Linked DNA regions of Cohnella herbarum. The protein of the gene in region 2 interacts with the protein of the main gene of each other region in a pairwise test. Links are inferred from orthologs where the notes say so. Each region holds a gene or a part of one and is shown on either strand. Other genes may lie near its edges.

Region 1 (3,848 bases), 2.4 Mb from region 2 along the record:
AACGCCGATGAGGCTGAGCGGACAAGACGTGGAAAGAGCGACTTTCGCTCACCGGAACCTCGTTCTTCACGATTCCGAGACGGGCGATACTTTCTGCCCGCTTCATTCGCTCCCGGAAGCGAATGCTTCCTTCGCGATTCATAACAGTCCATTATCCGAAGCCGGCGTGCTTGGATTGGAATACGGCTACAATGTTTATGCTCCCGAAACGATGGTTATCTGGGAAGCGCAATTCGGCGATTTCATGAATGCCGCGCAAGTGATCATCGATCAATTTATTTCCGCGGGTCAATCCAAATGGTCGCAACGTTCCGGATTGGTCATGCTGTTGCCGCATGGATACGAGGGTCAAGGACCCGAGCACTCCAGCGCGCGGATGGAACGGTTCCTTCAGATGTCCGGCGAGGCTAACTGGACCGTCGCGTATTTGTCCAGCGCCGCCCAATATTTCCACCTGCTTCGCCGTCAAGCATCGATCATGAATACGAAAGACGCTCGTCCGCTTATCGTGATGGCGCCTAAGAGCATGATCCGCAACCCGCTCGTCGCGTCTCCGGCTAATCTGCTTAGCGAAGGTTCTTTCCAAACCGTCGTCGAACAGCCTGGACTGGGTCTGAATCCGGCCCGCGTGGAAAGACTTGTATTGTGTACCGGTAAAGTCGCGATCGACTTGGCGGAAGAACTGAACAAATCGGCGGACGTTAACCGCGATTGGTTGCATATCGTCCGCGTCGAGCAGCTCTATCCGTTCCCGAAACATGAGCTCAAAGCGATCGTGGACCGTTATCCGAACTTGACCGAAGTTCTGTGGGTTCAAGAAGAACCGAGAAACATGGGCGCGTGGAGCTATATCGAACCGCGTATTCGCGACATCGTCGAAACTTCCAAGACGACGGTCAGCTATAACGGACGTCCGAAACGTTCCAGCCCGGCGAGCGGCTACCAACAAATTCACGCTTTCGAGCAGCAGTTTATTATTAATCAAACCTTGGTTCAGAAAAAGAAATCCGCAGTTAAATCCGGGAGGTAAACAGCAATGCATGACATTATAGTACCAGCGATGGGCGAATCCATTACGGAAGGAACGATTTCCAAATGGATCGTCAAAGTCGGAGACAGCGTCAAACAAGGCGACCTCTTACTGGAGCTTGAAACGGATAAAGTAAACTTGGAAATAAGCGCCGAGCAAGACGGCGTGATCTCCGAGATTCTTGCAGGCGAAGGCGATACGGTAAAAATCGGCGAATCCGTCGGTAAAATCGGCGCGGCCGGCCAAGCAACGGCTCCGGCAGCTGCTCCTGCACCTGTGCAAGCTAGCGCCCCGGCAGCGGCCCCAGCTCCTGCTGCGCCAGTTGCTGCTCCGGCACAACCGGCGGTAGCTTCCGGCGGAAACGATAGCTCTTCCACGCTGGCCACTCCGGCAGCAAGAAAGCTCGCACGCGAGAAAGGCATCGACCTGAATACGTTGCCTGCGCGCGATCCGATCGGTCGTATCCATGCGAACGATGTCGCTTCGGCGGGTACTGCGTCTGCTGGCGCACCTGCACCCGCGCCGCAAGCGGCGGCAGCGAAAGCACCGGCCGTCGACAAGCCGACTTCCAACTCGAACAAACCGGAAGAGCGCAAACGGATGTCCCGCCGTCGCTTGACCATTGCCAAACGGTTGGTCGAAGCGCAGCAAACAGCTGCCATGCTCACGACTTTTAACGAAGTCGACATGTCCGCCATTCTCGAGATTCGTAAACGCCGCAAAGACTCCTTCAAGGAGAAACACGAAGTCGGATTGGGCTTTATGTCCTTCTTCACCAAAGCGGTCGTAGGCGCGTTGAAAGCATTCCCGCACTTGAACGCTGAAATCAACGGCGAAGATATTATCGTCAAAAAATACTACGACATCGGCATCGCCGTTTCCGCTAAAGAAGGTTTGGTCGTTCCGGTTCTCCGCGAAGCCGACCGTCTCGGTTTCGCCGAAATCGAGCGCACGATCGTTCAACTCGCCGGCAAAGCCCGCAACAATACGCTGGAATTGTCCGAGCTGCAAGGCGGAACGTTCACGATCACGAACGGCGGCGTATTCGGCTCCTTGCTGTCGACGCCGATCCTGAACGCGCCTCAAGTCGGTATCCTAGGCATGCACAAGATCCAACTTCGTCCGGTCGCGATCGATGCCGAGCGCATGGAAAACCGTCCGATGATGTACATCGCCCTCTCCTACGACCACAGAATCGTGGACGGAGCGGAAGCCGTGCAATTCCTCGTCAAAATCAAGGAAATGCTCGAAGATCCGGAAACGCTGCTTCTCGAAGGTTAATATCCTATAGAAGAAGTGAAAACGCCCCCTATCTCACTGTCTGCACCTCTGTGTGCTAGCAGGGATATGGGGGTTTTTTGCGCGTTCGCAAAATTACGGTTAATCCACCGATTAGCGATATGCTCTAAGGCAATCCAATCGCATTAGGAATCGCACATTGTTCAGGCTGCTCACTTCGATAGTTTCAGTCTAACGGAGCCCACAGCTCTTATTCTGCTTAAAAAGTTACTTTTCGAATTCTAACGGAAATGAGCGCTCTTATTCAAGTATTTTCCAACGAAAACAAGTCACATGAGCATAAATAAAGGCTCCTAGTTCCGTTACAATTTGAATACGCCCGTTTTCGTCAAAATAACGTCGATGGGTTCCGTTAGAAAGCAACTCTCTTGGAGGGCGTTATGCTCCCCTATCTATTAATTTTTTTCCACTCTCGTATACTTCAAGAAAATTATGTATAATTAAGTAAATAAATGCTGAGGGGAGCGTAGCTGGTTGGAGTCTCTCATCTACATACTCATTTATACTCTTGAAGCGTTTTGTACGATTTCGGCTAGCTATATGATGTTTCGGTTCCCTTTCAAAGAGTTTATCGGAAAAAAATTAATTCTCAGCGTCCTCTTAGCTACATTCTCTTATTCGACAAGAGATATAACAGTCATTAATGAATTTACCATTATCGTGCCTGTAACTTATCTTATTTCCTACACCCTGTTTATTAAATTCGTCAGTAAAATTCGGATTTTATGGGCGTCCGTTATGATGATAACGGGTTACGCTCTCGTCGGTACCGTTCAAATGATCGTATTTCTGCTCTATGATGCTTTCGGAGTGGAAATGGCGACCGTCCAAGGCAGTCTATCGTACTTGGTATTAGGACAAGTTCTAACAGCTGCCATTGCATTCCCCTTTTCCTTCTTCTATTATTATCGCGGTTTCGGGTTCACCTATGATTTTCCTTCGTGGCGGTGGAAGCACCTCTGGCTAGTCCTGCTAGAAGTCTTATTGATTGCCCTTATCTTTCGATTTCTTCTAGTTAACAACCTAACCTTGACGATTGCTGTCGGTGCTACTCTTTCAGTACTGCTTATTCTGAGTCAGAAATTGGAGAAGGAGGACAACCTAAAATGAATTGGAGCCGTAAGTTAGCAGACAACTTAGCGCTTAAAATTCACGCGGCCAATCCTCATCATCCGATCAGTCTTCCTGTCCAGAGATATGCGATCGAAACGATTGTTACGAATACAACAATAATTATCATTTCATTATTTTTGGGTCTCTTACTCGAACAAGCGTTACAAGTTCTCACTGTAATAGTCGCTTTTCCCCTGTTACGATTTGTAACAGGCGGTCACCATTTCAAATCGCCTACTGCTTGCATTATAACGACAATTATTGGCTTTAACACAATACCGATGCTCGCCCAAAATATTCAATCGACATCCGCTACACTTGCTCTAACTCTAGGAAGTCTTCTGCTATGTCTCGTATTTGCTCCGCAAGGAAAACGCGCCATCATCAAGCAACAACAGATTATCAA
Region 2 (3,849 bases):
CGAAGATATTATTATGGAAGTACAGAACGACAAAGCGATCGTAGAAGTTCCTTGCCCGGTTAACGGCAAGGTCGTCGAAGTGCGCGCCAAAGACGGACAGGTTATGCACGTAGGCGAAGTCGTCGCGATCATCGAAGCGGAAGGCGACGTTCCGGATCAAGGACCTTCAACCGAATCGCATGCCGAAGCGGCTGGCGGCGCAAGCGGCAACAGCGCAACGGGCGGAGCGGATACGCAAGGCCAACCGGCGCAACAATCGGCGGTCGAAGCACCGGCTGAGACGCCAGCTGCTGCCCCTGTTGCAGCGCCTGCGGCTCCATCGTCCGGCGGAGGATTGGTTCTTGCCACTCCTAGCGTTCGGAAGTTTGCTCGCGAGAAGGGCGTAGCGATATCCGAAGTAGCCGGCAGCGGCAAGAACGGACGTATCACTCGGGACGACGTGCTCGGATTCGCTTCCGGCGGAGCGCCGAAAGCAGCCGAAGCGGCTTCCGCGTCGGAGGCTAACGCTGCTGCTCCCGTTAGCGCGGCTCCGAAAGCTGCCGCGTCCGTTAGCGGACCGGGCGTCGAAGAGCGCGTTCCGTTCAAAGGCATCCGCAAAGCGATTGCCAATGCGATGGTTAAATCCGTCTATACGGCTCCGCACGTGACGCTTATGGACGAAGTCGACGTTTCGGGTCTCGTAGCTCTTCGCACGAAAGCTAAACCCGTAGCCGAGAAGAAGGGTGTCAAGCTGACGTATTTGCCGTTTATCGTTAAGGCGCTGGTGGCGGCTTGCCGCGAATTCCCGGCGATGAACGCGATGATCGACGAAGCGGCTAACGAGATCGTCTACAAGAAATACTACAATATCGGTATCGCTACCGACACGGACAACGGCTTGATCGTTCCGGTGATCTTCGATGCGGATCGCAAGAACGTTTGGTCCGTCGCGAATGAAATCCGCGATCTTGCAACCCGCGGTCGCGATGGCAAATTAACCGCGGCCGAGCTTAAAGGCAGCACGATCTCGATTACGAACATCGGATCTGCCGGAGGCATGTTCTTCACGCCGGTTATTAACTTCCCGGAGGTCGCTATCCTCGGAACGGGACGCATTACCGAGAAAGCGGTCGTCAAGAACGGCGAAATCGTTGCCGCTCCCGTAATGGCCTTGTCGTTAAGCTTTGACCACCGTATCATCGACGGCGCTACGGCGCAAAATTTCTTAAATTACATTAAACAGCTGCTCAGCGATCCTGAACTGCTTGTTATGGAGGTGTAATCCATGGTCGTAGGGGACGCTTCTCTAGATATCGACTTGTTAGTCGTCGGCGCCGGACCTGGCGGTTACGTAGCCGCGATTCGTGCCGCGCAATTAGGACAGAAAGTCATCATCGCGGATAAAGCCAAGTTCGGCGGAGTTTGCTTGAACGTCGGTTGTATCCCATCCAAAGCTCTGATCAACTCCGCTCATCATTACGAATCGATGCTTCATGCTTCCGATTTCGGATTGTCCGCGGAGAAAGTCAGCGTGGATTTCGGTAAAGTGCAGGAGTACAAAACTTCCGTCGTTAACAAAATGACGGGCGGCGTGGAAATGCTGCTGAAAGCGAACAAGGTCGAAATGTTCAACGGCGAAGTGATGTTCATCAACGAGAACGAAGCTCGTTTGTTCAATGACCAAGAAGCGCCTCGTTACCGTTTCAAGAATTGCATCATCGCGACCGGATCCCGTCCGATCGAGTTGAAGCCTTTCCCGTTCGGCGGCCGTATCTTGTCTTCGACCGAGGCGCTCAGCTTGCCTGAATTGCCGAAGAGCCTGATCGTCATCGGCGGCGGATACATCGGCATCGAGCTTGGTCAGATGTATTCCAAATTCGGAACGAAAGTAACCGTGCTGGAAGGCGCGGATACGATTCTTCCGGGCTTCGACAAAGACATGAGCCAGCTTGTCGTGAAGAAGTTGAAGAAGTCCAACGTGGACATCGTGAACGGAGCGCTCGCCAAGGGCGCGGAACAAACCGACAAAGAAGTTACCGTAACGTACGAAGTCGGCGGAGAGCAGAAGTCGGTTACGGCCGATTACTTGCTCGTGACCGTCGGTCGCCGTCCGAATACGGACGGAGAGCTTGGTTTGGAACTGATCGGCGTTAAAGTCGGCGAGAGAGGCCTGATCGAGGTCGACGATCAATGTCGCACCAACATCAAGCACATCTTCGCGATCGGCGATATCGTTCCTGGAGCTGCTCTAGCGCACAAAGCTTCTTACGAAGCGAAAGTCGCCGCCGAAGCGATTGCCGGATTGCCGTCCAAAGTCGATTACAAGTGCATTCCTGCCGTTGCTTTCTCGGATCCGGAATGCGCAAGCGTCGGTTACACGGAAAAAGAAGCGAAGGAAAAAGGGCTTAAAGTGAAGTCCAGCAAGTTCCCGTTCGGCGGCAACGGTCGCGCGGTAACTCTGAACGGCGCGGACGGCTTCCTGAAGCTCATTCACGACGTAGATACCGGCTTAGTGCTCGGCGCGCAAATCGCCGGCGTAGAAGCATCCAATATGATCGCCGAGCTAGGACTCGCTATCGAAATGGGCGCAACGATCGAGGATATCGCATTGACGATTCATGCGCATCCGACATTGGCCGAGATTACGATGGATGCGGCCGAGCTTGCCATGGGTCACCCGATCCACACTTTGGCTCCTAAATCTTAAGCGATTAACATAGAACCTTTATGAAGGGAAGGCTTCTCGCGCTGCGCGAAGCTCCTTCATAAAGGTTTATTTCATATGATTAAAGAGTGGCATTCGCCAAAGGAGAGATGGCTTATGAGCGAGGAAGCAAGACCGGTCAGCCGATCGCGGTCGATTATGACGGAACTCGTCTTCCCGACGGATACGAACCATCATGGGACGATGTTCGGCGGAACGTTAATGAAATACATCGATAAAATTTCCGCGATCTCCGCGATGAGACATTGCGGCAAACCCGTCGTTACGGCTTCCACGGATAGCCTCGATTTTCTGGCGCCGATCCGAATGGGGGAAGCCGTGGAATTGGAAGCGTTCGTTACCTCGACGAACCGCAGTTCCATGGAGGTATACGTGGTCGTTCGGGCGGAAAACCTGTTCACGCGCGACCGAAGGGTGACCTGCACGGCCTTCTCCACGTTCGTAGCGGTAGACGAGAATGGCAAACCGGTTCCCGTACCGCCTGTAATCCCCGATAACGAAGCGGAGCGGAAGCTATTCGACAGCGCGCCCGAGCGTTACGAACAACGCAAGAAAAGGCGGTCCCAGCGGTTCTCGTCGACAGAGTGACAAGCCGGATGGTACAATAAACAACAAAATCCTACGTCGAGGTGTGTTTTCCTTGCGCAATTATTTAGATTTACTTCAAGATGTGTTGGACAACGGCACGTCAAAAGGAGACCGGACGGGTACGGGGACGTTATCCGTATTCGGCAGGCAATTGAGGTTCGACTTATCGGAAGGATTTCCGCTTGTCACTACTAAAAGAATCCATCTGAAATCGGTCGTACACGAGCTGTTGTGGTTTCTGAGAGGCGATACGAATATTCATTATCTGAAAGAGCACGGAGTGCGGATATGGGACGAGTGGGCCGACGAGAACGGAGATTTAGGTCCCGTATACGGCTCGCAATGGCGTGCTTGGGAAACTCCGGACGGCCGAGTCATTGATCAGATTCAGCAGGTCGTGGACGGGATTAAAAATAATCCGAATTCCCGGAGGCATCTCGTTAGCGCGTGGAACGTCGCGGTCATCGATGAAATGAAGCTTCCCCCTTGCCATTTCGTATTCCAGTTTTATGTCGCGGACGGCAAACTGTCGTGCATGCTTACGATGCGTTCCGTCG
Region 3 (4,052 bases), 3.4 Mb from region 2 along the record:
CAAGCCGTCGAATTTCAGCTCCAAGACGTACTCGGCGGGCGGGAGGGGCTCATTCGGATTTTTGGCATTGTAATCGGCGATCAGACGATTAGCCCGGGCCGCCCATGCATTCAAATCCTCGATATTCTGCGCTTTATCCAAGCTCCACAACCGGGATAGATGACGGTGAGGCTCGAATGCTTTCAGAATATCGTCGCCGACCCTCCGCGTAGGAGAATCCGGCAATACGGTTCCGCTCTCCGATTCCAAGCGGGTTAATTCATCGTAAAGAACGTCATACTCTTTATCGCTGATCGTTGGATTGTCTTCCGTATAGTATCGGTGGCTATGCGCGTTGAGCTCAGCGACGAGCTCCCGCATCCGCTCCAGGGATTCCTTGTGCGCCATTCCTTTTTTACCTCGCTTTAATATGAAGATAGTAGGCTTCCCCACTAGTCTATTTCAGCGCCAGAACAGTGTCAAATCGCATGCGCAAAAGAGTTCATGGCCTGCCTCTTGTTTCAGCCCGACTCTCGGCGTTTAATGAAGGGTACCACATCACAGAGGAGGTGAGGAAGATGGATAAAGAGCGTTATTACGTCTCCGTCTCCACCTATATGGTAGGCAAAGAACCGTCGTTGACGGATCAGTTCATCGTACTGGCTACCGAAGACGAACGCAACCACTTGCTCGCGCTGCTGAGCCGGGAACAGCAAGCGATGGAGCAAATGTATATCCGGGAACAACTTCCGTACAAATCGGCGGATTACGATAAAATGGCAACCGGATATAACGGTAATAGAACCGAAATCTATCGCTACATCTATAAGATCGGCACGATCGAGACGAAACGGCATATCGAATACATGGATGTTCTGCCGCAAACGCGAACGCGGGATAACCCGCGCGAACGCAACGGCACACAAGAGAACGGAAAATCGAAATAAAAGCGGGCTCTCGGGAGCCCGCTTTTCGAATCGCCTCATTACGGCGATTTTTATTATATTTTCGTCACCGGGGCAAATGCGGCCAACAACCGCTTAACGCCGGTAGGCGCAGGAAACGCAATTTGCAGCTCGGCATCGTTGCCCGTCCCCTTCACGGCAACGACCGTGCCGACGCCCCACTTCGCATGCTGAACCTTATCTCCGGCCACGATGGCCATTCCGTCCCCTACGGGCTTGGAAGCGGAAGGCGTCTGCGGTCGAACGACCGAAGCGCCGCTACCTCCGTTCGTCGGAGCAATGGTCGGCCTAGCGCCGAACCCTGAAGGCGGATACCCCCCTCCGGCGGAACTCGGCGAGGCAGAACGCGCACCATATCCGCCTCCGCCGCCGTTACCTCCGCCTAAGCGGGAGCTGTAACCCCCGTAGGATCCCGAGCGTCCTCCTCCGGCAGGCTCGACCGCTTCCTTCAGTTCGCTCGGAATTTCTTCCAGAAAACGCGAAGGCGCATTCGTGCTCGTCCGACCGTACAGAAGTCTCATTCGGGCGCAAGTTAAGTAAAGCTTCTTCTCCGCTCGCGTAATCCCCACGTAAGCTAGCCTGCGCTCTTCTTCCATCTCCTCATTGTCCATGAACGAACGGCTGCTCGGGAATAACCCCTCTTCCATTCCAACGATGAACACGATGGGAAACTCCAAGCCTTTGGCGCTATGCATCGTCATGAGAGTGACCGCGTCTCCGCTGTCTTCATCGTCGTCGTCCATCGAGTCGATGTCCGCAACCAAAGCCAATTCCGTCAAGAAAGAAACAAGCGACTTGTCTTCGTTGCGTTTCTCGAACTCTTGCGTTACCGATAGGAACTCTTCGATATTTTCCAGCCTCGACTTCGATTCCAACGTGTTCTCGCGCTGCAGCTCTAACCGGTATTCGGTGAGCTCGAGCAACTTCTCCGTCAGTTCCGTCACGGATAAATATTCGACCATTGCGCTTAGGTTACGAATGAGATCGCGGAATTCCGATAATGCGGCCTTAGCGCGGGTCTGAATGTCCAAATGATACAGCCCGTCGCCAAGCAAGCCGTCTCCTTCGTTCAGCACCTTAAGCATCGACACCCCTTTACGGGTCGCTTCTTCCTGAACCTTAGCCATCGTCGTATCGCCTAAGCCCCTCTTCGGCACGTTCACGATCCGGTTAAGGCTGTTATCGTCATCCGGGTTGGAAATTAATCTAAGATAAGAAAGAATGTCTTTAATCTCTTTGCGATCGTAGAACTTGATGCCGCCGACGATCTGATAAGGAATCTCCGATTTGATCAGAATTTCCTCCACGACCCGGGACTGCGCATTGGTCCGATAGAGAATCGCATGATCTCCGTAACGGCGAGCGTTTTGACGGTTTTTGCGAATTTCGCCGGCAATGAAGTAACCTTCCTCATGCTCGGAATCGCCTTGATACACGATGATCTTGTCTCCGCCGTTCTGGTCCGTCCACAAGTTTTTCGCTTTGCGACCCATATTGTTCTTAATGACCGCGTTAGCCGCGTCCAGAATATTAGAGGTCGAACGGTAATTCTGCTCGAGCAAAATGCTCTGCGCTTCCGGATAATCGGCCTCGAAGTTCAGAATGTTCGTAATGTCCGCTCCGCGCCAGCGGTAGATCGACTGATCGCTATCCCCGACCACGCAGATGTTGTGATGCTTCTCCGCCAACATTTTACATAACGTATACTGCGCTCTGTTCGTATCCTGATACTCGTCGACGTGAACGTATTTGAATTTGTTCTGGTAAAACTCCAAAACTTCAGGAACGTCCTTGAACAATTGAATCGTCAGAAGAAGAAGGTCGTCGAAGTCAAGCGAGTTGTTCGCTTTAAGTCTCCGTTGGTATTGCGTGTAAACCTTGGCCACGATCGTTTCGAAAAAGTCGCCTTGCCGTTGCTCATACTGGGCCGGGGTTAGCAGTTCGTTCTTCGCCGCGCCGATCGCCGCCTGCACCGCTTTCGGTTCGAACTTCTTCACGTCGATATTGTTGTCCTTCATCACGTTACGAATGACGGACAGTTGATCCGTAGAATCCAGAATGCTGAAATTCGAGCCGAATCCGATACGTTCGATGTCTTTGCGCAAAATCCGCACGCACATGGAGTGGAAGGTGCTTACCCAGATGTCTCTGCCGGACGGACCGATCAGCTTGGAAACCCGGTCTTGCATCTCTCGCGCGGCTTTATTCGTAAAGGTGATCGCCAATATGCTCCACGGAGCGGCAAGGCGCTTGGAAATCAAATAAGCGATACGGTGCGTAAGAACCCGGGTTTTACCGCTTCCCGCTCCGGCCATAATCAGCAACGGACCATTGGTCGCAATGGCCGCTTCCTTCTGTTTCGGATTTAGCTTATTAATTGAAGCATCGATATCGATCGCGTTCGTATTATCCCGTTCAAAAAACATGTCCGTGCTCCTTTAATGAAAGGTTAACCGCGCTGACCGTAGCCAGGGCGGCATCCAAATCGTGATAGATGATATTCCCCACGACGACCGTATCCGCATGGCTAGCCGCTTGCGCCGCCCGCTCCGCGCTGTCGATTCCGCCGCCGTAGAACAAATGCGCCTGTTTGAGATTGTTTTTGATTCGCTTCAACAGCTCCATATCACCGAACGTTCCGCTGTACTCTACGTATAACACGGGGACGTTCCATAAGCGATCCGCCACCTGGCTGTAGGCGAGAGCTTCGTTGGCGGAGATATTCGCCTCCGCGCCCGAAATTCTGGCAACGGTGGAATCCGGGTTCAGGACAAGGTACGCCTCGCCCACGATCGACTCCCAAGGAAGCAGATGCCCATAATCGCGCAGAGCCTCGACATGATGGCCGATCAGCCATTCCGTTCGCTTGGTATTCAGCACGCTCGGGATAAAATAGCCGTCGAACCCGGGCACGCCGCACGACGGATCGGACAATTCGAAGGCGCACGACACTTCGTACCTGCGAATGCGCGACATCAGATCGACCGTGTTGTCGAACGTTACTCCGCTAGAGCCGCCTACCAGTATCGCGTCCGTTCCGGAAGTGCATATCGCGTCCAGCGTTTCGTCGTCGATGGGACGGTCGGGGTCTAGCTTAAATACGTGTTT

The links.
Region 1: the proteins of lpdA (region 2) and odhB interact in binary tests that used the Escherichia coli proteins (3 or more experiments, as listed by UniProt). The link is inferred for Cohnella herbarum from one-to-one orthologs.
Region 3: the proteins of lpdA (region 2) and pcrA interact in binary tests that used the Escherichia coli proteins (3 or more experiments, as listed by UniProt). The link is inferred for Cohnella herbarum from one-to-one orthologs.

Annotation. Positions count from the first base shown.
Region 1 is NZ_CP051680.1:3,534,078-3,537,925, forward strand. The notes cover bases 283-3,173. They hold odhB (2-oxoglutarate dehydrogenase complex dihydrolipoyllysine-residue succinyltransferase), read left to right. Parts: upstream 283-1,036; coding sequence 1,037-2,311; downstream 2,312-3,173. Other genes in these bases: HH215_RS15745 (2-oxoglutarate dehydrogenase E1 component), read left to right, coding at 283-1,030; HH215_RS15755 (hypothetical protein), read left to right, coding at 3,068-3,173. Outside these bases: more of HH215_RS15745, read left to right, coding at 1-282; more of HH215_RS15755, read left to right, coding at 3,174-3,439; HH215_RS15760 (accessory gene regulator B family protein), read left to right, coding at 3,436-3,848. UniProt on the Escherichia coli protein: E2 component of the 2-oxoglutarate dehydrogenase (OGDH) complex which catalyzes the second step in the conversion of 2-oxoglutarate to succinyl-CoA and CO(2).
Region 2 is NZ_CP051680.1:1,130,976-1,134,824, forward strand. What follows is about bases 584-3,475. They hold lpdA (dihydrolipoyl dehydrogenase), read left to right. Parts: upstream 584-1,264; coding sequence 1,265-2,686; downstream 2,687-3,475. Other genes in these bases: HH215_RS04785 (dihydrolipoamide acetyltransferase family protein), read left to right, coding at 584-1,261; HH215_RS04795 (acyl-CoA thioesterase), read left to right, coding at 2,801-3,292; thyA (thymidylate synthase), read left to right, coding at 3,345-3,475. Outside these bases: more of HH215_RS04785, read left to right, coding at 1-583; more of thyA, read left to right, coding at 3,476-3,849. UniProt on the Escherichia coli protein: Lipoamide dehydrogenase is a component of the glycine cleavage system as well as of the alpha-ketoacid dehydrogenase complexes.
Region 3 is NZ_CP051680.1:4,562,519-4,566,570, forward strand. Bases 676-3,770 are described here. They hold pcrA (DNA helicase PcrA), read right to left. Parts: upstream 3,371-3,770; coding sequence 980-3,370; downstream 676-979. Other genes in these bases: HH215_RS19485 (hypothetical protein), read left to right, coding at 676-926; pcrB (heptaprenylglyceryl phosphate synthase), read right to left, coding at 3,360-3,770. Outside these bases: NAD-dependent DNA ligase LigA, read right to left, coding at 1-387; more of HH215_RS19485, read left to right, coding at 558-675; more of pcrB, read right to left, coding at 3,771-4,052. UniProt on the Escherichia coli protein: A helicase with DNA-dependent ATPase activity. Unwinds DNA duplexes with 3'-5' polarity. Translocates on single-stranded DNA with 3'-5' polarity. Initiates unwinding more efficiently from a nicked substrate than double-stranded DNA.